4 regions of the Labrenzia sp. R5_0 genome follow, and region 1 is predicted to be linked to each of the others. Evidence: riboswitches for the same ligand, from Rfam matches in the RefSeq annotation. Region 1 holds a riboswitch; each other region holds the start of a gene.

What was found. A riboswitch is a leader RNA that binds a small molecule or an ion and turns the genes downstream of it on or off. The one in region 1 is predicted to bind thiamine pyrophosphate.
Region 2: it holds a riboswitch for thiamine pyrophosphate, as region 1 does, so the genes downstream of both, J7447_RS26465 (ABC transporter permease) here and thiC (phosphomethylpyrimidine synthase ThiC) in region 1, are expected to answer to the same signal.
Region 3: it holds a riboswitch for thiamine pyrophosphate, as region 1 does, so the genes downstream of both, J7447_RS11140 (hydroxyethylthiazole kinase) here and thiC (phosphomethylpyrimidine synthase ThiC) in region 1, are expected to answer to the same signal.
Region 4: it holds a riboswitch for thiamine pyrophosphate, as region 1 does, so the genes downstream of both, thiO (glycine oxidase ThiO) here and thiC (phosphomethylpyrimidine synthase ThiC) in region 1, are expected to answer to the same signal.

What each region holds. Positions count from the first base shown of each region.
Region 1 covers NZ_JAGHRK010000012.1:25,251-30,371, reverse strand. Annotated here, with positions in the region: gene repB (plasmid partitioning protein RepB) at 1-628, opposite strand, end outside; gene repA (plasmid partitioning protein RepA) at 632-1,825, opposite strand; TPP riboswitch at 2,095-2,220, shown strand; gene thiC (phosphomethylpyrimidine synthase ThiC) at 2,312-4,120, shown strand; gene J7447_RS30380 (methyltransferase) at 4,896-5,121, opposite strand, start outside.
Region 2 covers NZ_JAGHRK010000006.1:255,976-261,096, forward strand. Annotated here, with positions in the region: gene J7447_RS26455 (adenylosuccinate synthase) at 1-290, shown strand, start outside; gene J7447_RS26460 (hypothetical protein) at 555-2,327, shown strand; TPP riboswitch at 2,409-2,515, shown strand; gene J7447_RS26465 (ABC transporter permease) at 2,573-3,418, shown strand; gene J7447_RS26470 (ABC transporter substrate-binding protein) at 3,441-4,382, shown strand; gene rpoH (RNA polymerase sigma factor RpoH) at 4,685-5,121, opposite strand, start outside.
Region 3 covers NZ_JAGHRK010000002.1:497,066-502,186, reverse strand. Annotated here, with positions in the region: gene sbmA (peptide antibiotic transporter SbmA) at 1-491, shown strand, start outside; gene J7447_RS11155 (DMT family transporter) at 597-1,598, shown strand; gene J7447_RS11150 (hypothetical protein) at 1,837-2,244, opposite strand; gene J7447_RS11145 (Lrp/AsnC ligand binding domain-containing protein) at 2,265-2,501, opposite strand; TPP riboswitch at 2,709-2,819, shown strand; gene J7447_RS11140 (hydroxyethylthiazole kinase) at 2,888-3,661, shown strand; gene thiD (bifunctional hydroxymethylpyrimidine kinase/phosphomethylpyrimidine kinase) at 3,698-4,504, shown strand; gene J7447_RS11130 (TRAP transporter substrate-binding protein) at 4,506-5,121, shown strand, end outside.
Region 4 covers NZ_JAGHRK010000001.1:1,389,294-1,394,414, reverse strand. Annotated here, with positions in the region: gene J7447_RS06420 (LysR family transcriptional regulator) at 266-1,147, shown strand; gene J7447_RS06415 (thiamine phosphate synthase) at 1,175-1,780, opposite strand; gene J7447_RS06410 (thiazole synthase) at 1,777-2,550, opposite strand; gene thiS (sulfur carrier protein ThiS) at 2,556-2,753, opposite strand; gene thiO (glycine oxidase ThiO) at 2,737-3,714, opposite strand; TPP riboswitch at 3,876-3,996, opposite strand; gene J7447_RS06395 (DNA topology modulation protein FlaR) at 4,044-4,568, opposite strand; gene J7447_RS06390 (pirin family protein) at 4,715-5,121, shown strand, end outside.

The DNA.
Region 1 (5,121 bases):
CTCTGATCAGCTTGATCATTTTTGATACAGCCGCTCTGTCCACTTTGAGCGCAGATATAATGACATTCCGCTTGAACTTTTGGTCTTCCAATCGCGCTGCAAACAACGCACGTTCTATATAGGAAAGATTGGTTCTGGCACTGTTTTCCTGCCCTTGAAGAACGACCAGTTGCTCATCGTTCAACTCCCGAACGACAGCCTTGACCTTTCGATTGAGGCTTCTGGCCGCCCGAAGTCTACGATGGCCGAATGCCACCTGCATGCGACCCTTTTGAGCCGGGTTTGGACGAACAAGGATTGGTACTAATTGCCCGTGCTCATCGATTTGTTGAACAAAGTCCCTCTCGACTTCCGGGTCCGCTTCCAAACGGTCGCGAACAAATGAATCGTCTATTTGAGAGGGATCCAGTTCAACGACCTTTTGTCCTTCCAACAGTTGCCGTTCTAATTCACTAGCACGGTCCATCTGACTTGAGAGTGAGCCAAGAGTTTTTGCGATGCCTCCAACCGGTGAACTTGACCGTCTATTTGGCGTGATGCCCGCCAGTGGGCGATCCGATTTATTTGGATCCCCTTGGATTTCACCATCCTCGTCCGACGAAAAACTGATCAGGTCTTTGCGTGCCATCCCTTACCTCCGTCCCCAAGTCACGTTTAAGAGGTCTTCGATTTCCTGGTTCACGAGAGACATAGATTCCATTGCGCGATCATAAGTACCGCGCACAAATTGGCTTCTTTCGACTTCATACAAAGTTTGCTTGGTAACACCGGCATCAGAAATAGCAGTAGATTTAAGCATCGCATGTTGAAGCATGCGATTTCCAAATATTGAACGCATAAACCCGGTCATCTGGCTTTGTGGTCCATCGTTTGGTTCGAAGCGAGTAACCAAGTAACGCATCCAATCATAGCTGGTACGCCCTCCGGCCTTTTCGACAACACTCATCAATTCAGCTGTCATAGAAAGAAATTGGGACATAGACATAACGTCCAACATCTGTGGATGTACGGTGATCAATACTCCTGTGGCCGCACTTAAGGCCGACATCGTTAGAAAGCCAAGCTGAGGTGGGCAATCAATGACTACAACGTCGTAATAGCTTTCAACGCTTGTCAGCACCTCCCCTATTCGGGCGAAAAACATGGACGCTGAACGTCCTTCAGACATTGCTTTGGGCGTTTCATGCTCGAATTCCATCAATTCAAGATTGCCTGGAACAATATGGAGGTTTGGCGTATATGTGGATCGAATGATTTCGCTTAAGGCTCGAGGGTCTTCATAACGGATAGCACCGTAAAGCGTTTCTCCCTCGTCGACATCTAGTTCGGGTTGATGTCCGAACATCGCTGACAATGATGCTTGTGGATCAAGGTCAATTGTTAAAACGCGGTATCCACGCAACGCCAAGAACTGAGCCAAATGAGCAGATGTGGTGGTTTTTCCGGAACCACCTTTGAAGTTCATTACAGTGATAACCTGAAGCTTTTCATCTCCCCGACGGATCGGCACATATTTTGGCGTGCCATTTTTCTCGTCCAAGACCTGACGTATATGATCCATGTCCTCGACAGAATATGTGCGCCTACCGTTCTCGTTTGGTTCGGGGCCATGCCCATCAGCGGCGACCTGACGTAAATAGCCTTCCTTAATGCCAATCAATTTAGCTGCTTCTGCAGGCGAAAATCTTCGGATAGTCTTTTGAGAAGCAGGTGGAAAGATTTTTCGTTGATGTATCTGCAATTGATGAGCGAGCTCATTCGCGTCCGCCGAAAGTGTCGTTGGCAGGTGTTCAGCAGCACCTTCAACCAGAAGATTGGTGTCCATCTCGAAAAATCCTCGAACTGCGCATTTTTGAAAACTACGCCTCAAACTGCGCTGTTACAATATGCTCCGATTCGTTACCAATTTACAAACGCTTAACCAAGTGCATTTTTCAGCCTAGTTTCGACAAGAACTTCGCATTGTTGTCCGCGGACAACTTTTTGGAGTCACCCGGCACATTTCCTTCAACCTTTTGCCGCCAAAGTGACAGCACTTCCTCGTCGAGCCAAGCATCTCTGTATTGACAAACGCACGTGGATGATGGCCGATGGCAACGTTACCAGGGGTGCCCCGGCAAGGGGCTGAGATACTGCTGGGCCGTTGATTGATGGCAGCGCAGTGACCCGTTGAACCTGATCCAGTTCATACTGGCGTAGGGACGGTGCAAGCGCTGCAGTACGACGTTGCCCAGAATCCGGAGCGTCATGGCGTCTTTCCATCATTCCGGCTTCGAACTGGGTCTCCAACTTGAAAGATTGGAGCCTCAGAATGAACATTGCCACCAAGACTATTACGCCCGAAATCACCAAGGGGCCGCTGCCTGCCTCTACAAAGGTTTACAAGCCGGGCGAAATTCATCCCGATATCCGCGTACCAGTGCGCGAGATCGCAGTCCATCCGGCCGCCGGCGAACCGCCCGTCACGGTCTATGATGCCTCCGGTCCCTATACCGACCCGACCCAGGCGATCGATATTGAAATGGGACTGCCGCGCCTTCGCGCCGAGTGGATCGCCGCCCGCGGTGACACGGAGGAATATGAGGGCCGCATGGTCAAGCCGGAAGACAACGGCTTTGCCACCGGCGAGCGCCTGACACTGCAATTCCCTAACCTGCAGAAACCGCGCCGCGCCAAAGACGGCAAGACCGTCACCCAGATCGCCTATGCCCGCGCCGGCATCATCACGCCAGAGATGGAATTCATCGCCATCCGGGAAAACCTTGGTCGCAAGGCTGCAAACGAAAAGCTTCCCCGTGATGGAGAGAGCTTCGGCGCGGCGATCCCGGATTTTGTTACACCGGACTTCGTCCGCGAGGAAGTCGCCCGCGGGCGCGCGATCATCCCAGCCAATATCAACCATCCGGAAGCGGAGCCGATGATCATTGGCCGGAACTTCCTGGTGAAGATCAACGCCAATATCGGCAACTCTGCCGTCACCTCGTCGATGGCGGAGGAAGTCGAGAAAATGGTCTGGGCGACTCGCTGGGGCGCCGACACCGTCATGGACCTATCGACCGGGCGCAACATCCACAACATTCGTGAATGGATCATCCGGAATTCGCCGGTTCCGATCGGCTCGGTGCCGCTCTACCAGGCGCTGGAAAAGGTTGGCGGCATTGCCGAGGACCTTACCTGGGAAGTCTTCCGCGACACGCTGATCGAGCAGGCCGAACAGGGCGTCGACTATTTCACCATCCATGCCGGTGTCCGGCTCTCCTACATTCCGCTCACCGTCAACCGCGTTACCGGCATCGTATCGCGCGGCGGTTCGATTATGGCCAAGTGGTGCCTGCATCATCACAAGGAGAGCTTCCTTTACGAGCATTTCGAGGAGATCTGCGACATTTGCCGTGCCTACGACGTTTCCTTTTCACTTGGTGACGGCTTGCGTCCGGGCTCGATTGCCGACGCCAACGACGCAGCGCAGTTCGCCGAACTGGAAACGCTCGGAGAGCTGACGAAGATCGCCTGGGCGAAAGACTGCCAGGTCATGATCGAAGGCCCTGGTCATGTGCCGATGCACAAGATCAAGGAGAACATGGACAAGCAGCTTGCGGTCTGCGGCGAGGCGCCGTTCTACACGCTCGGACCGCTGACGACCGACATCGCGCCGGGTTACGACCATATCACCTCGGGCATCGGTGCCGCGATGATTGGCTGGTTCGGCACGGCGATGCTCTGCTACGTCACGCCGAAGGAACACCTCGGCCTTCCCGACCGCAATGATGTGAAGACCGGTGTCATAACCTACAAGATCGCCGCCCATGCCGCCGACCTCGCCAAGGGTCATCCGGCAGCGAAGGTCCGCGACGACGCCCTGTCGCGCGCCCGTTTCGAGTTCCGCTGGGAGGACCAGTTCAACCTCGCGCTCGATCCGGAAACGGCCCGTTCGATGCATGACGAGACCTTGCCGAAGGAAGCCCACAAGGTCGCGCACTTCTGCTCCATGTGCGGTCCGAAATTCTGCTCCATGCGGATTTCCCACGATATCCGCGACGCTGCTCGTCAAGAGGGCATGGAGGCGATGGCAGTCAGATATCGTGCTGGCGGCGATCTCTACATGCCAAAGGATCTGTAGTTCATTCGCAGAGGGGAGGGGAGATTCGAGGGGAGGGGTTTAGGGCTCCCTTCGCCCGATGGCCTACCGCTCGATGCGGTAGGCGAGCGGAATGGGCTCCAAAATCGGTATTTTGATAAAAGGCCTTTGCTCAGCTATTCCGGGAGCGGTCCTGCGGCACCGTTTCACGGTTTTGTCACGCTTGGCCGCCGTTTTTCACGTTTGCACACTACCGGCCGATGTCGCGAGGACATCCGATTGCCTGTTTGACATCCATCATTTGGAAAATTCAGAGAATTGACTTATATTCTTGTCCGGAGTGGGATGGCAGGTTTCCCCGCCGCCCCCTTCCCTAAAGTATGAATTGGACCCGGATTTCGATTTGCAAGGTCGTCCGGGTCTTTTTCACTTTAAGGGTAACGCTGATAGGCCAATGCCACATCGTCGTTACCTCCGGTTTGAGAGCAAGGCTGTTGCCTCAGCCGGGCTAGCCAATCCGGCCCGGTCGCGCCGCTTGCTCTGCGCTGCTGCTTTTGCTGCTCAAAACTGAATCAGGTTTCCTCTTTGTAGAGCGCTAAAACTCTCGGGTTCGTTAACTGGTCGTGCGTTGTCTCAAATGTGGCACCGTCCCATTCAATCCACGCTTCCCAACCGGTCGGCGTCGCTCTGCCGTACCATACTCGAACGCTAATCCGATTGTTCGGCAATTCTTCGACTATGGAAACTGTGTGCGTGCCGCCGAGGCCGGAATCAATGTCATAGACTTTGACTTTTCGTATCGGTCCCATGGTTCCCCTCACAGCAACGCAAGTTGTTCGGCTGGGCGAAGTGGGACGACCGGGACCGGCAGGGCGCTTAGGCGCTCCTGCACCTGACCTTGCCGGGCGCGATCCTGGGCAAACTCGTAGCAGGCAATTTCGCAAATGATCGAGGTATCCTTCCAATCGTCCCTGTACATCGAGGTATCGACGCCCGCGCCTTCATACATGTGGAACCCTGACAACTTCTGATATTCAGCCGCA
Region 2 (5,121 bases), on a different contig from region 1:
TGGACGGTCTTGATGAAATCAAGATCTGCATCGGCTACGAACTGGACGGCGAGCGCATCGATTATCTGCCGGCTTCGCAGGGTGCCCAGGAGCGCGTGAAGCCGATTTACGAAAGCCTGCCGGGCTGGAAGGAATCGACCGAAGGTGCTCGCACCTGGGCCGATCTGCCGGCGCAGGCGATCAAATATGTGCGTCACGTCGAAGAACTGATCGGTGCTCCGGTCGCTCTTCTGTCGACAAGTCCGGAACGGGACGACACAATTCTTGTGCAGAATCCCTTCCAGGATTGAGATCTGTGACGTTAGAAGCACATTATTAAGGACTGCGGTTGCGTGCTGCGAATCACCGCACGCAACCACCTTTCGTTTTCGGCGTTCCATGTGTGTGCCGAACAAACAATCTGTGTTAGGAAAAGGGTACTGCGAGGTTCTCTGTCGCGGCGAAGTTATTGAAGAAATAGCACCGGTTTTCGAAAAACTTGCTATAAGCCTGAGAATGAAACGAAATCTCGGGCCCGCAGAACAGATCCTTGCAGTCGGCCGGTAGGCAGGAAGATGGCTGATTACTATTCAATTCTGAAGAAAACGATCGCGTCTTTACCTGAAAACAATGGTGCTGCACGCAGAAGCGTTTACAGCCGTGCGCGCAATGCCATCGTCAATCAGCTGAAAGCCTATGAGCCGCCGCTGGCGCCGTCCGAGATCACGGCCGAGCAGCTGCGTCTGGAAGAAGCCATTCGCAAGGTGGAAGCCGAAGCCGCCCGCGAAAGCCTCGGTCTCAGCCCCACTGTTCCGAAGGTCGAAACGCCGACCCCGGCGCCGCAGGTTTCCGCGCCGCCCGTGACACCGCCTCCGGCTGAGCCGGTGGCAGAGGCTGCGCCGGAAGCGCCTGCGCCTGCACCACAGGAACCTGAAACAACTGCAGCACCGGTGGTGGATACCCCGGCTCCGTCGCCCTTGAAGGAAACCCTGACACAGGCCGAAGCGCTTGGCACCGCGGCCAGCCAGGCTGTTCACCACGCCAAGGAAGCTGCCGACCCGGGCGCTGCGCCTGTGCGCCAGGAGCCCTCTTTCGGCGGACCTGTGCAGCCGGAACAGACAGATGATGGCCTGTTCGAGCCTGCAGATACCGCCGGTGCGGCCGATCCCGCCGATCAGGCTTATCCGGGCGACGAGACAGCCAAGCCGAAGGACAAGTCGGCCTCCAAGAAAAGCCGCTCCAAGCGCGCCAAGCCGAGTGCTTCGGATGCGCTGCGCGGTGATTCATCCGGCAGCCGCACCGTTCCGATCGTCATTGCTGCGGGTGTCCTGTTGCTGGTGCTCCTGGGCGCCGGCGCTTATTTCCTGATGCCTGCGGGCGATGAGACTGCCGATAGCGGCAACGTGCCGGTTGCGTCTTCTTCGCAAACGCCTGTCGATACGCAGCCGGACACCACGCCGGAGCCTTCGACCGCTGCCCCCGCCGGAGAAGGTGAAGAGCCTTCGAAAAACACCGACCGCCTGTTGAACGAAGGCGAGACGGATGTGGTTGCCCCGGATGCACGTACGGTAACCACGACGACGATTACCGGACAGTCTGATTCGCCCGCGCCGGCCGATACACCGCAGGTCGATACACCAGCTTCCGCTGCGCCCGAACCTTCCCAGCCGTCCATTGTGACGAGCGGAGAAAACGATCAGTCTTCTGCGACCACCGAAAGCCCGATTGCGGTGCCGGAAGACAATCTCTCGGCCATTTCGCCTGACGAAACTTCACCGGCTCCGTCCGCCACGGCGACGGATTCCTCGGTGCAGCGCTCTATCCTTTACGAAGAAGGGGAAGAGTCCGGCGGTGCCGGAACGGCTGCGCAAGGCGCTGTCGTTTGGGGTGTCGATGAAGAAACGAATCTGGACGGCAAGGCTCTCGCGGTTCTGAGCGCCTCCATTGAAATCCCCGAGCGGGATGTGAAGGTCGACATTCGCATCAAGCCGAATGACGATACTTCCTTGCCCGCCAGCCATCTGGTCGAGATCAAGTACGAGTTCCCGGAAAACTTCGCTCCGGGTGACGTCGTCAACGTGCCAGGCCTGGTCATGAAGCCTACGGAAGAAGCTCGTGGCGATGCGCTGATCGGCGCTTCCGTGAAAGTGTCTCCGGGCTTTTTCTGGATTGCCCTTTCCAGCTTGCCGAACGAGCAGCAACGCAATCTCGCCTTGCTGCGTGAACGCGGCTGGATCGACATTCCGATGCTTTACGAAAACGGCAAGCGCGGCATCCTGACCCTGGAAAAGGGAACCGCCGGTGCAGATGCCGTTGAAAAGGCGATCACGTCCTGGCAAGCCGGCTAAGCGCCAGCCTGCCTCCTTTCAAAATCTGAAGAAGCCGCCTCACGGCGGCTTGCCTTTTTCCGTCACACAAGGCATGGTCCGCCTTGGTCCGAGGGGTGTTCCGGTTACCGGAGCTGAGATGGCGTAATGCCGAACCCTTAGAACCTGATCCGGGTCATGCCGGCGAAGGGACGGAATCCTTAGCCTATTCCCGGATCTCCATTGTCATTTTCGGCTTGTCCGAAGACGGGAGATCCTATGCGTACTTGTCTGCGACCACTGCGGTCGCCGCACATCCGAATGCCGGTATCGGCTTTCATGCGTTCCTGTTGGCCAACGGCGGCGGGGGGTGCGGGATGATGGCGTTTGCGAAAGCTGTTGCCAGGACCTTACTCGGCCTCCTGCTGACTGTCGTTATCTGGGCGGCAATCGTCCATGTGTTCGACACCCAGCATTATATCCTGCCGGGTCCGGACCGCGTCTTTACGGCCTTTGTCAAACACGCAGGCTTCCTTCTGCATCATGCCGGCATCACCGCCTATGAGACGGTGCTCGGGTTTGTGCTGGGAGCAGCCGCCGGGGCATTGCTTTCCGTTCTTTTGTGGCTGTTTCCGATTGCTGCAAGGTTCGCCATGCCGCCCATTCTGGTGACGCAGGCCCTGCCTGTTTTCGCAATCGCGCCGATCCTGGTGCTCTGGCTCGGTTTCGGGCTGGCCTCCAAGATCGTCGTCATCATCCTGGTCATCTTCTTCACGGTCACATCGACGTTTTTCGATGGCCTGCAGCGGCTTGACCCGGGTTTGTGCGATCTCGCCCGGCTTTATCGTCTGTCTCGCCTGAAGGAACTCTGGTTCTTTCGCCTGCCGTCAGGCTTGCCGGCGTTTGCCTCCGGCCTGCGGGTGGCCGCGGTGTTCGCTCCCATGGGGGCGATCATCGGCGAATGGGCCGGGGCAAAAGGAGGCCTTGCCTTCATCATGCTTCAAAGCAGCAACCGGATGCAGGCGGACATGATGTTCGCCGCCCTGATCCTGCTCGCGGCGATGGTGCTGATCATGCGCTTTGCCGTGAACCATCTCACCCGACTTCTTGTTCCCTGGCAGCCGCTCACCTAGCTGCCGCTCTACGGAGGACCTCATGAAAAAACAAATCCTGTCACTCGCATTGGCCGCCGGGCTGCTGGCATCGGGGCCGGTACAGGCCAGTGAGAAACTGACCTTGCTGCTCGACTGGTTCATCAATCCGGATCACGCGCCGCTGGTAACCGCGCAGACCAAGGGTTTCTTCGAGGCAGAAGGCCTCGAGGTTGAGATCATCGAACCGGCGGACCCGGCGATGCCGCCGAAACTGGTTGCTGCCGGGCAGGGCGATATCGCGGTGTCCTATCAGCCGACGCTTCATGCGCAAATCGAGGAAGAGCTGCCGCTGAAATGGATCGGTACGCTGGTGGAAACGCCCCTCAATTCTCTCATCGTGCTCAAGGACGGCCCGATACAGGAACTGAAGGACCTCAAGGGCAAGAGTGTCGGCTTTTCCGTGTCCGGCTTCGAGGACGCGATGCTGGGCCAGATGCTGCGATCGGCCGGTTTGACCATGGATGATGTCGAGCTGGTGAACGTCAATTTCGCGTTGTCAGGCTCTCTGCTTGCCGGTCAGGTGGATGCGGTGATCGGCGCATATCGCAATTTCGAGCTCACCCAGCTCGAAATCGAAGGCAAACCCGGCAAGGCCTTCTTCCCGGAAGAAAACGGTGTGCCGATCTTTGATGAGCTGATCTATGTCGTCAACAAGGACAAGACGGACGATCCCCGCTTCGCCAAGTTCCTGGCAGCCGTGGAAGCGGCCACCATCTATCTGAGCAATCACCCGGAAGAGGCCTGGAATGCCTTCATAGAAGCGTATCCGAACCTCAATGACGAGCTGAACAGGCGGGCATGGTTCGATACGTTGCCGCGGTTCGCCAAGCGTCCGGCTGCACTTGATGAAGGCCGCTACCAGCGCTTTGCGGAATTCATGGCCGAAGCCGGTCTGATCAGCAAGGTCGTGCCGGTGGAGAGCTACACAGCCGAAATCCGCTGAGGGGTTGAAGGAACGTTGCCAAGGACAAGACGGCGCTGGAGCCAGTCTCCAGCGCTTCTGACCACCGGCAAAGAAGCTCCCTCTCTCCGTCGTCACCCCGGCCAAGCGTAGCGCGAGCCGGGGCCGGGGAGGCGGAAGTCTCTGTGATTGTCTGTGGTTTTCAGACGAAGATCCGGGCTCTCCGATCCCGGATCTTCGCTGCGCTGCGTCCGGGATGACACCGGGAAGGACTTTCAAGCAAAAAGAAAAGCGCTGGAGCCTGGGCTCCAGCGCTTTTTCTGTTTTTTCCAGGTTCGGCTATCTCAGGCGGCGGGCTGGTCCATTGTCCGGGCGCTGTTGCGCACGGCTTTCTGAACCTTTTCGAAAGCGCGAACCTCGATCTGGCGGACGCGCTCGCGGCTAACACCGAATTCGCCCGAAAGATCTTCCAGCGTCATCGGGTCTTCGGCCAGGCGACGTGCTTCAAAGATGCGCCGTTCACGCTCGTTGAGCACGTCCATCGCGTCGTTCAGCATCTTGCGACGCATGTCCAGCTCTTCCTGATTGGCAAGCAGGGTTTCCTGACTGTCGCTTTCATCGACAAGCCAGTCCTGCCATTCACCGGCATCAGCTTCCGCGCGCACGGGCGCATTCAGGCTGGCATCGCCGCCCAGACGGCGGTTCATGGACACCACTTCCTCCTCGGACACCCCGAGTTTGGTGGCAATCTCAGAGACCTGATGCGGCTTCAGATCGCCTT
Region 3 (5,121 bases), on a different contig from region 1:
GGTCGCTGTTTGGGACGGTTTTGCTCGGCCTTGTCGGCATCAAGCTGCCCGGACTGGAGTTCCACAACCAGCGCGTTGAGGCAGCCTACCGTAAGGAACTTGTGTACGGGGAAGATCATGAAGATCGCGCCAATCCGGCGACCTTGCGCGAGCTGTTCGGTTTTGTCCGTCAAAACTATTTCCGGCTCTACTTCCACTATCTCTATTTTAACCTGGCCCGCGGCATTTACCTTCAGTCGGACAACATCTTCTCCTATTTCATCCTCATTCCGACGATTGTGGTGGGCAAGATCACCTTTGGTATCGTGCAGCAAATCCTGACGGCCTTCAGCCAGGTGTCCTCGTCCTTCCAGTTCCTGGTGAATTCCTGGACGACGATCATCGAGCTCCTGTCCATCTACAAACGTCTGAAAGGCTTTGAGGTCTCCATTGCCGAGCGGGAGCTCGCGGTTGCCGGCGGCACCACTCCTGAACCGGGGGCGCAAGCTTAAGGTCAGGTCTGCGCAAGACGTTCAAGCCAGTTTTCTGTCCCGGCGGTTCCGCGGTCCGACGCACCGCCCGTGGCTTCATGAAGAGCGCCGGGCCTGGAAGTTGTCATGGCGTTCTTGAGCCAGAAGTCCCGTTTCTCCGGACCTCCGGCGCCTACCGGGATGACCCGGCAGGCACCTCTTATCGGAATATCGCTGAAAGTGGCCTCCACCATGGTGTTCTTCGTCATGGCAACGGCCCTCAAGATCGCCGCCGAGACGGTGCCGATCGGTGAGCTTGTGTTCGCACGGAATTTCTTCGGGCTGTTTCCGGTGCTGATCATGGTGGCGATGCGCCGGGAGTTGGGGCTCGCCTTTCGAACGGCCAACCCGCTGGGACATCTTACCCGGGCGTCCGTCGGCCTGACGGCGATGGTTTGCGGCTTCACCGCGTTGTCTCTGCTGCCCTTGCCGGATGCGACGGCGATCGGCTTTGCATCGCCGCTCTTCGTGGTGGTGCTGGCGTTTCTGCTCCTTGGCGAAAAGGTGCGGGTCTATCGCTGGAGCGCAGTCGGTGTCGGCTTTGTCGGCATTCTGGTTGTGCTGTCACCGCATCTGGGTGACGCGGAGTTGGACAGCAACTCGATGATCGGGGCCCTGATCGGCTTGACAGGAGCTGGCTTTGCCGCGCTCGCCATGATCACCGTGCGCAAGTTGTGCGAGACGGAGCGCACGTCCACGATCGTTACCTGGTTTGCGGGCATGTCGTCCGTCCTGTCGCTGCTCACGCTGCCGCTGGGCTTTCTGCTGCCGGGTCAGGCCTGGATCATTCCGAACCTGCCCACGGCAGGTCTGCTTCTGCTGATCGGCCTTGCGGGCGGTGTCGGCCAGATCCTGCTGACGCAGAGCTACCGGTTCGCGGATGCCTCCACCATTGCCCCGTTCGACTATGTCAACATGCTGTGGGCGATCATTGTCGGTTGGGTGGTGTTCAGCGAAACGCCTTTGCCCGCTGTGGTGCTGGGGGCGCTGATCGTGATTGCCGCCGGTATTTTCGTCATCTACCGCGAGCACAAGCTCGGGCTGGACCGGACAAAGGCACGCCGGGCGTCATCACCCTCGCGTTCGTAGGGGGGGAGGGAGAGACAAGAGGGCAGGTCCCGCTGTCTTCCCCGTCATTCCGGACAAGCACAGCAATGCTGTGCGCAGATCCGGAATCCAGCACTTATTTCGCGCCTTAGGCGCGGCATTACACAAAGAGAGAAGAGTTCGCTTTGCTCACGCTGATGCGCTGGATCCCGGATCGGTGCTCGGCTTTGCCTCACTTGTCCGGAATGACGGTGAATGCGGGTGGTTTCCGAAATCGGCCTTACTGGGACTTGTATTCGAACCGCTCGACAGCGCTCTTGGTGCCGTCTTTGAAGATCAGCTGCACGCTGATCGACTGGGCCGAACCCAGGGGCAGCTCCAGATAGGGCTTGTCCTTCAGAACGACATTCTGGTTGTCCGGGTCACAGGCTTCCAGTTGCCATTCCTGCTCAATCGGGTCGTCGTTCAGTCCGTAGAAGACATAGTCGATGCCGCACTTCCAGGATTCCAGGTGGGTGAAATAGATCAGCTCCTGGCCCTGCCAGTCGCGGAATGACACCCAGTTGGCCTTGGTCAGGTCCAGGATCTGCTTGATCTGCTCCGGTGGCATGCCTTGCGCGGACGCGGTCGAGCCGATCGGAGCAAGAGCGAGGGGCAGGCAAAGGGCGGCGATTTTAATGAGTTTCATGGAAATTTCCGGGTCTGAGTTCAGAAGGCCTTGAAGGTAATGATGGTTTTGGTGTCCTGAATGCCGTCGATCGGGTGGACCTTCTCGTTCACGAAGTGGCCAATGTCCGAGCCGTCGTCGACATAGAATTTCACCAGAAGATCGTAGTCGCCGGAGGTGGAGTAGACTTCGGACGCAATTTCCGCATCGGCGATCGCATTGGCGACCTGGTAAGTCTTGCCCAACTGGCATTTGATCATCACGAAAAACGGTACCATGGGGCGCTCCGGGCAGTTGGTGTTTGAAGGGGGTGAACGTGTCACCTGAACCATCAGCCGGGCTGTTCGGTCAGCCAAACATGCCGGGCAACAGATTCACGAAAGCAGACTAGGACATCGCCTATCTCCTCCCGCCAGTCAATTGCCGAGTAGCCGCTCTGCACAAGCCGGGTCTTGCAATCGCACGGCCGGCTTGTTAGCAGTGCAATCATCTCATGGGGGTGCCCGGCCATCCTGGACCGGGCTGAGAGGCGGCCTGCCAACTCCTTGAACCTGATCCGGCTGATACCGGCGGAGGGATTTGAGATCATGATGCACACACCACTCCCTTCAACACGTCCTTTCCGGAATACCGGCAACGGGCTTTCTGTCGCAGGAGAGCCGTCATGAGCCTTTCCGTCGCTGCTTCCACGCAGGCCCTGAGCGCCGAACAGGTCTTCACCCTTCTGGAAAGGGTGCGGCAGAAAACGCCGCGCGTTCACGCCGTCACAAACGCGGTCGCCCAGAGTTTCACCGCCAATGTGCTGCTTGCGCTCGGCGCCGTTCCTTCCATGACCATCGCGCGGGAGGAAGTTGCGGCCTTTGCCGGCGGGGCTGATGCGCTGCTGGTGAACCTCGGCACCCTTGACGAGGAACGTCGTGCGGCCATTCCGCTAGCGATCGAAGCTGCCAGGACTGCCGGACGTCCGGTTTGTGTCGATCCGGTTTTCGTCAACCGGTCTCCCGTGCGCTGCGCCTATGCGCGCGACCTGCTGGGCCTCAAGCCGGATCTGGTGCGGCTCAATCCGGAAGAACTCACCGCTCTCTTGCCGGAGCGGGCGGATGCCGATGCATTGATCGAGGCCGGTACGGTTTTTGCGGTTACCGGCCCGGAAGACAGGGTCGAGAGCCGCGGCGAGGATTTCCTGCTGCGCAACGGCGATCCACTGATGTCACGCGTGACGGCCACCGGCTGTGCCGGCGGTGCTGTTCTGGCAGCGTTCCTGAGCATCGAAAAGGACAGGGCGCTTGCAGCTGCTTGCGGACTGTCCGTCTTCAACATTGCCGGCGAAATCGCGGCCAGCCGGTCAGGCGGGCCAGGCAGTCTGGTGCCGGAGTTGCTCGACGCACTCTATTGCCTGACTGACCGCGACATTGAAGCCCGTCTCAAGACCGGCTGACGCAGCCTTTTCGGCATCTACTCCCAGGAGGTTCCTATGACCGCAATTGCGGTAACCATTGCAGGATCGGATTCCGGCGGCGGAGCCGGCATTCAGGCTGATCTCAAGACCTTTTCCGCAAACGGCGTCTTTGGTGCCAGTGTTATTGCAGCCCTGACGGCGCAGAACACGCTTGGCGTCAGCGCCATCCATGATGTGCCGCCGGAGTTCGTGCGGGCCCAGATGACGGCCGTCTTTTCCGACCTTGCCGTCAAGGCGACAAAGATCGGCATGCTGTCGCGTGTCGATACGATTGAGGTGGTAGCTGAAGGGCTTCGTGCACATGAGACTGGCCCGGTTGTGCTTGACCCGGTGATGGTGGCTGCCTCCGGTGACCCGTTGCTTGCCGACAGTGCGGTCGACACGCTGATTGCCTTGCTGCTGCCGCTGGCCGATATTGTTACCCCGAACCTGCATGAAGCTGCCCGCATGTTGCAGGGCGACGTCGCCGCAGACGAAACGCAAATGCAGGCGCAGGCAGAAGGTCTGCTCGGTCTTGGAGCCAATGCGGTTCTGCTCAAGGGCGGGCACGGGTCTGGCGCGAATAGCGCTGATCTGCTTCTGGATCGCAACGGCAATGCGGTCTGGCTCAGGTCAGAGCGGATCAAGACCGACAACACGCATGGCACCGGTTGCACCCTGTCATCCGCGATTGCCTCGGGTCTCGCCAAGGGGCAGGGCATGGAAGCGGCCGTCAGGTCCGCAAAGTCCTATATTCAGGCCGCCATCGCTGCTGCCGACACGCTTCACATCGGCAGTGGTCATGGGCCAGTCCATCATTTCCACGCGTTCTGGAGCAAGTGAGATGACCGATCAGCCAAAAACCGAAACCGGACGGATCAGCCGTCGCGGACTTCTGGGGGCTTCCGCCGCCGCCGGTGCAAGCGCGTTGGCCGCCCCGGCGGTGGCGCAGGAGCAGGCGACGCTGGAATGGAAGATGGTCACATCCTGGCCAAAGAACCTGCCGGGGCCCGGGGTCACGGCGCAGCACATTGCGGACAGGATCGAGCTGATGTCCGGCGGTCGCCTGCGCGTTCGGCTTTATGCTGCAGGGGAACTGGTGCCGGCTCTGGGCGTGTTCGAGGCCGTCTCGGCGGGGACGGCGCAGATGGCGCACACGGCCTCGTTTTTCTGGCAGGGCAAGATCCCGGCTTCGGTCTATTTCACCGCCATCCCCTTCGGTTTGCTGCCGCATGAGCATATCACCTGGATTGAGCAGGGGGGCGGCCAGGCGCTTTGGGACGAGCTTTATGCCCCGTTCGGACTAAGGCCCGTAATGGCCGGCAACACCGGCGTCCAGATGGGTGGCTGGTTCAAGCGCGAAATCAACACTCTTGACGATCTCAAGGGGCTGAAGATCCGCATGCCGGGCCTTGGCGGCGAAGTGATGCATCGGCTTGGGGCGACGCCTGTCAGCCTGC
Region 4 (5,121 bases), on a different contig from region 1:
CTTTTATTTTTGCTACAAACAAGAACCAGATTTCCGGACCCGTTGTGCGTTTTTTGAAGTTATGCAATAAAACGCCACGAAGCGTCTGAGACAAACGATAGGTCCAATTCCCCTCGGTTGTCATCCCGGCTGAAACTTTACCAAAAGCCGGTGTGCAGCAAGGCGTGAACTCACCACCATGAACGCGGCGGCATCGTGCCTGGTATCTGACATCAGCTGAAAAAAACAAAACGGAGTGGCTGGTCATCGCGGAAAGCAAATCGAAATGAACTGGGACGACATCCGCATCTTTCTCGCGATCGCTCGAACAGGACAAATCCTGGCGGCAGCGCGCCGTCTCGGCCTCAACCACGCCACGGTGGCGCGCAGGCTGACGAGCCTCGAAGACAGCATCGGCACACGCCTCTTCGACAGATCAACATCCGGCTGCCTTCTGACGGAAGCCGGCAGCCGGTTCTTTGACCGGGCAGAACGGATCGAAGCCGAGGCGGTGGCAGCGGAAGCCGACCTGACAAACAACACGCCGGAAATTTCCGGAACCGTTCGCATTGGCGCACCCGATGGTTTCGGTGTCGCGTATCTTGCGCCCCGGCTTGGCAAGCTCACGGAAAAACATCCAGGACTGACGGTGCAGCTCGTTCCCGTGCCCCGCTCCTTCTCGCTCTCCCGCCGTGAAGCTGATATCGCCGTGACAATAGACAGGCCGGAAACAGGCCGGCTGGTTGCCGGCAAGCTCGTCGACTATTCGCTCGGTCTTTATGCGTCAAAAACCTATCTGGAAAGCCGGGGAACACCTGCCTCCGCAAGCAATCTGATCGACCACGATCTTATTGGCTACGTGGAAGACCTGCTCTACTCGCCATCGCTGAACTACGGCACCGAGATCCTGAAAGACTGGACCGCGCGATTTGAAATCGCCTCCGCACTCGGCCAGACCGAAGCAGTCAGGTCCGGTGCCGGTATCGGCATACTTCACGATTTTATCGCGCGCGACAATGCGGACCTGGTCGCCGTTCTCCCGGAGATAAAGCTTCACCGGGCCTACTGGATGGTGACACATGAAAGTTCGCGCCCTCTCCGCCATGTCGCCGCGGCACAGAAATTTCTGCGCGATCAAGTCGCTCACGATAAAGCGATTTTCGTTTAGCCAGGCCGAAGGCGAAACGCACTCAACCTACCGCCAGGGATCTGTCGCCATTATCCATTCCCTGGTGCGCGCTTCCGGATCGGCATTCCGGGTGATGTCGGTGACAACGGCTGCGATATCTGCGCCGTTCTCGAACACACCCGGCAGACGTTCCGGATTGAGGCCGCCAATAGCAACAAGCGGCAATTCGCCGATCTGCCGCTTCCACCGTCCGACCTTTTCAACGCCTTGGGGCGCCCATTTCATTTCTTTCAGGATCGTTGGATAGACAGGCCCCAGCGCGACATAATCGGGCTCGACAGAAAGAGCGGTTTCCAGTTCCTCGCCGTCATGGGTCGAAACGCCGAGTTTCAGACCGGCCTTGCGAATGGCCGCCACATCGGCGTCAGCAAGGTCTTCCTGACCAAGGTGGACAAAGTCGCAGTCCAGCTCAATCGCGAGCTGCCAATAGTCGTTCACGACAAGTTGGCAGCCGTGCTTTTCGCAAGCGCTCTTGGATGCTGCGATTTCCTTGCGCAGGACTTCGTCGCTCGCGTCCTTGATGCGCAGTTGAACCAGTTTGACGCCAAGCGGAACCAGCCGCTCGATCCAGTCGGAACTGTCGACGATGAGGTAAAAGGGATCGAGCTTCATTCAAACACCGCCATTCCGAGAACCGGGGTAGAAGGAACCGCCATGTCGCGAGGTTCCAGGGGTTGGGCTTCATAGGCCAGGCGACCGGCCTCAATTGCAACTGCAAAGGCTTTGGCCATTGCGACAGGGTCTCCGGCCTTTGCCACAGCCGTATTCAGCAGTACCGCATCGAAACCGAGTTCCAGAACAGCGGCCGCATGGGACGGTCTGCCAAGACCGGCATCCACAACAAGTGGGATGCCTCTGAAGTGACTGCGATAGGCACGAAGGGCATCCGGATTGACCGGCCCCTTCGCCGAACCGATTGGCGCACACCAGGGCATCAACACCTGGCACCCCGCCTCAAGCAACCGTTCGCCGACGACAATATCGTCCGTCGTATAGGGAAACACCTTGAAGCCGTCATCGCTCAGGATACGTGCGGCTTCCACGAGGCCAAAGACATCCGGCTGCAGGCTGTCGTGATGACCGATCACTTCCAGCTTGATCCAGTCGGTTCCAAAAAGATCGCGTGCCATTTTTGCGGTGGTGACGGCTTCCTTCACCGAATGACATCCGGCAGTGTTGGGCAGAACCTTGACGTTCAGTTCCCGGATCAGGTCCCAGAACCGGCCGCCTCCGCCACTTCCTGCCGTTTCGCGCCGAAGGGACACCGTCAGAATTTCAGCCCCGGATACCTTCACCGCGTCCGACAGAATTTGGGGTGATGGGTACTGGGCAGTTCCAAGCAGGAAACGCGACGCAACGCTTTCGCCATAAACTTCAAACATAGGCGTCATCCTCCCTGCATCGGCGACAGGATCTCGATACGGTCGCCAGCTTGAAGGACGCAAGCGCTTCGTTCTTCAGCACAAACCAGATCGCCGTTGCGCGCCGTTGCAAGAAACTCGTGGTCATAGGCCAGTTCGTCCAGAAGCGCAGCCAGCGTCGCGCTGACAACTTCCTGAGGTTCGCCGTTAATGGTTAGCTTCAAGGGACTTCTCCTGAAGGTGTTGCACGATCCTGCCTGCCGCCTCCATGGCAAAATGCGGAGCAAGCAGGAAGCCGTGCCGGTAGAATCCGTTCATTGACAACGTGTTGCCGGTAAACGTGAGACGAGGAAGATTGTTGGGATATGCCGGGCGGAGGCCCACCCCGGTTTCGATGATCTTTGCCTCCGCAAATCCCGGATGCAGGCTGTAGGCGGCATTTAGGAGTTCCATGGTGGACCGAACACTGACCGCTCCCTGGTCACCGCTTTCGATCATGGTTGCCCCGACCATGAAGACGCCGTTGTCACGAGGCACGACATAGACCGGGATGCGCGGGTGCAGAAAACGCACCGGCCGCGAAAGCGAGACCTCCGGCGCGTGGAGGATCAGCATTTCACCGCGTACGGGACGCAAGTGCGGATCCGGCGAGGCCATGCCGGTACAATCGGCGACAAGATCGGTCGCCGCGGTGAAGTGCTGCGCCTCTAACCTCACCTCGGCACCGCTTTCAGACACCTTTGCCCGCAATGCCGTGAGGGCCCGCCGCGGATCGAGATAGGCTTCCCCGGCAAAATGGAGCCCCTTTGCAAATCGGCCTGCGAGGTCCGGCTCGAGTGCGCCCAGCGCGTCAGCGTCGAGCCAGGCAAAGCCGCTGGTTCGAGAAGCAAAGCGACTTAACTCGCCGGTATCGCGCGGCGCGGCAACAACCAGCGTGCCATTGTGCGAAACCTGTCCCGGCAGGACTTTGCTCCACCAGCCAATGGCGGCTTGCCCGAGCCGCAGTACATCTTCCTCGGCACTTTCCCGCTCACACCATGGCGCCAACATGCCGCCTGCGAGCCAGGAGGCACTGGCAGTGAGATCCTTGTGTTTTTCCAGCAGCTCCACCCGCACACCGCGCGAGACAAGCTCATGTGCCAGTGTCAGACCGGCGACACCCGCCCCTTTGATACCGACCTTCATTCCGCCTCTCCTGCCAGGGTGGACATCAGTCGTTCGACATCACGGAATGTCTGGTATTCCGCTTGCATTCAACGGATCTCCGCAAGGACCGGAAAAGGTCCCGCATTTCGGACATTCGGCTTGGAAAGGTGGCCGGGTTGGAGCATTGCCGTGGCGAACGCAGTTGGCCGAGAACACCTTCCCTTCGCCAGCATGACCTGGATCAGGTTCGTCGGGTCCCTGCACTGCGCAAGTGCGCCAGCAGTATCTCAGCCTCTTCTGGAGGCACCCCGGGTGAGCCCCTGTTGTGCCGCCCGTCAGGCGCACCTGTCAAGAGACAGGATGAGCCTTCATCCTTGTTGCCAGGGGCGCGCCAGAAAGTCGTCGATTTCGGCAAGGGTGTTGAACCGATAGACTTTCAGATGGTCCGGAGGTTCGCGGTAGATGTGCTCCAGTTTGGCTCTGGCGGAGTGTCTCGTTCGCCAGATGAACCTCAGGAATTCAACAGTTTGCCAGTTGAACTGCTCCGGGCAGCCCTCGGCCAGATCCGGACGGCTTTGCCCATTGTATTTCACCGACCGTTTCAGCACTCGAAATATGCGGCGCGTTACCGGGACATCGAGCCAGATGAAAGTGTCGGCACGTTCGATACGTTCCGCATAGGTGCTTGAATGACCACCCTCGAAGATCCACACATCCTTCAGATGGACCTCATGCGTCAGCCGGTCTTTCTCTTCCCGCGTCCGCTCGTTCCAACCGGAGCGGTAGTGGATCTTGTCCATATGATAGACCGGCAGTCCGGTTTTCCGCCCAAGGGCAACGGCAAGCGTGCTTTTACCCGAGCCCGGGCCGCCAACGATCATCACGCGTTTCATGTCGCACCAAACAAAAGCAAGGAAGGGCCGGTCGTTATACAGATTGTGCAGGGTATGAAAACCCGAAACAGACTGTTCAATGGACACTTCGGCTTCGCAGGCCCTATCTAGTTTGCAAGACAGAATGTTCTTTGATGGAGAGGCAGATGAGCTGGTTGAATTGCCCTGATCCCGTACCGGGAAATGCTGCAACCTGTGACCCGATTGAAACGATCATCGTACCGCGGACATCCGACCTCGGCGGATTTTCGGTAAGACGTGCCTTGCCGTCTGCCAGGCGGCGGATGGTTGGCCCGTTCATCTTCTTCGACCAGATGGGCCCGGCAGAACTTTTGGTCGGCGGCGGTATCGACGTGCGCCCGCATCCTCACATCGGGTTGGCGACAGTTACCTATCTCTTCGAAGGAGAGATGTATCATCGTGACAGCCTTGGAACGGAGATTGCGATTGCCCCCGGTGCTCTGAACTGGATGAGCGCCGGCAAGGGCATCGTGCATTCCGAACGTGAGAGGCCGGAACGCCTGCAGGAAAAACGTCCCCTGTTCGGCCTGCA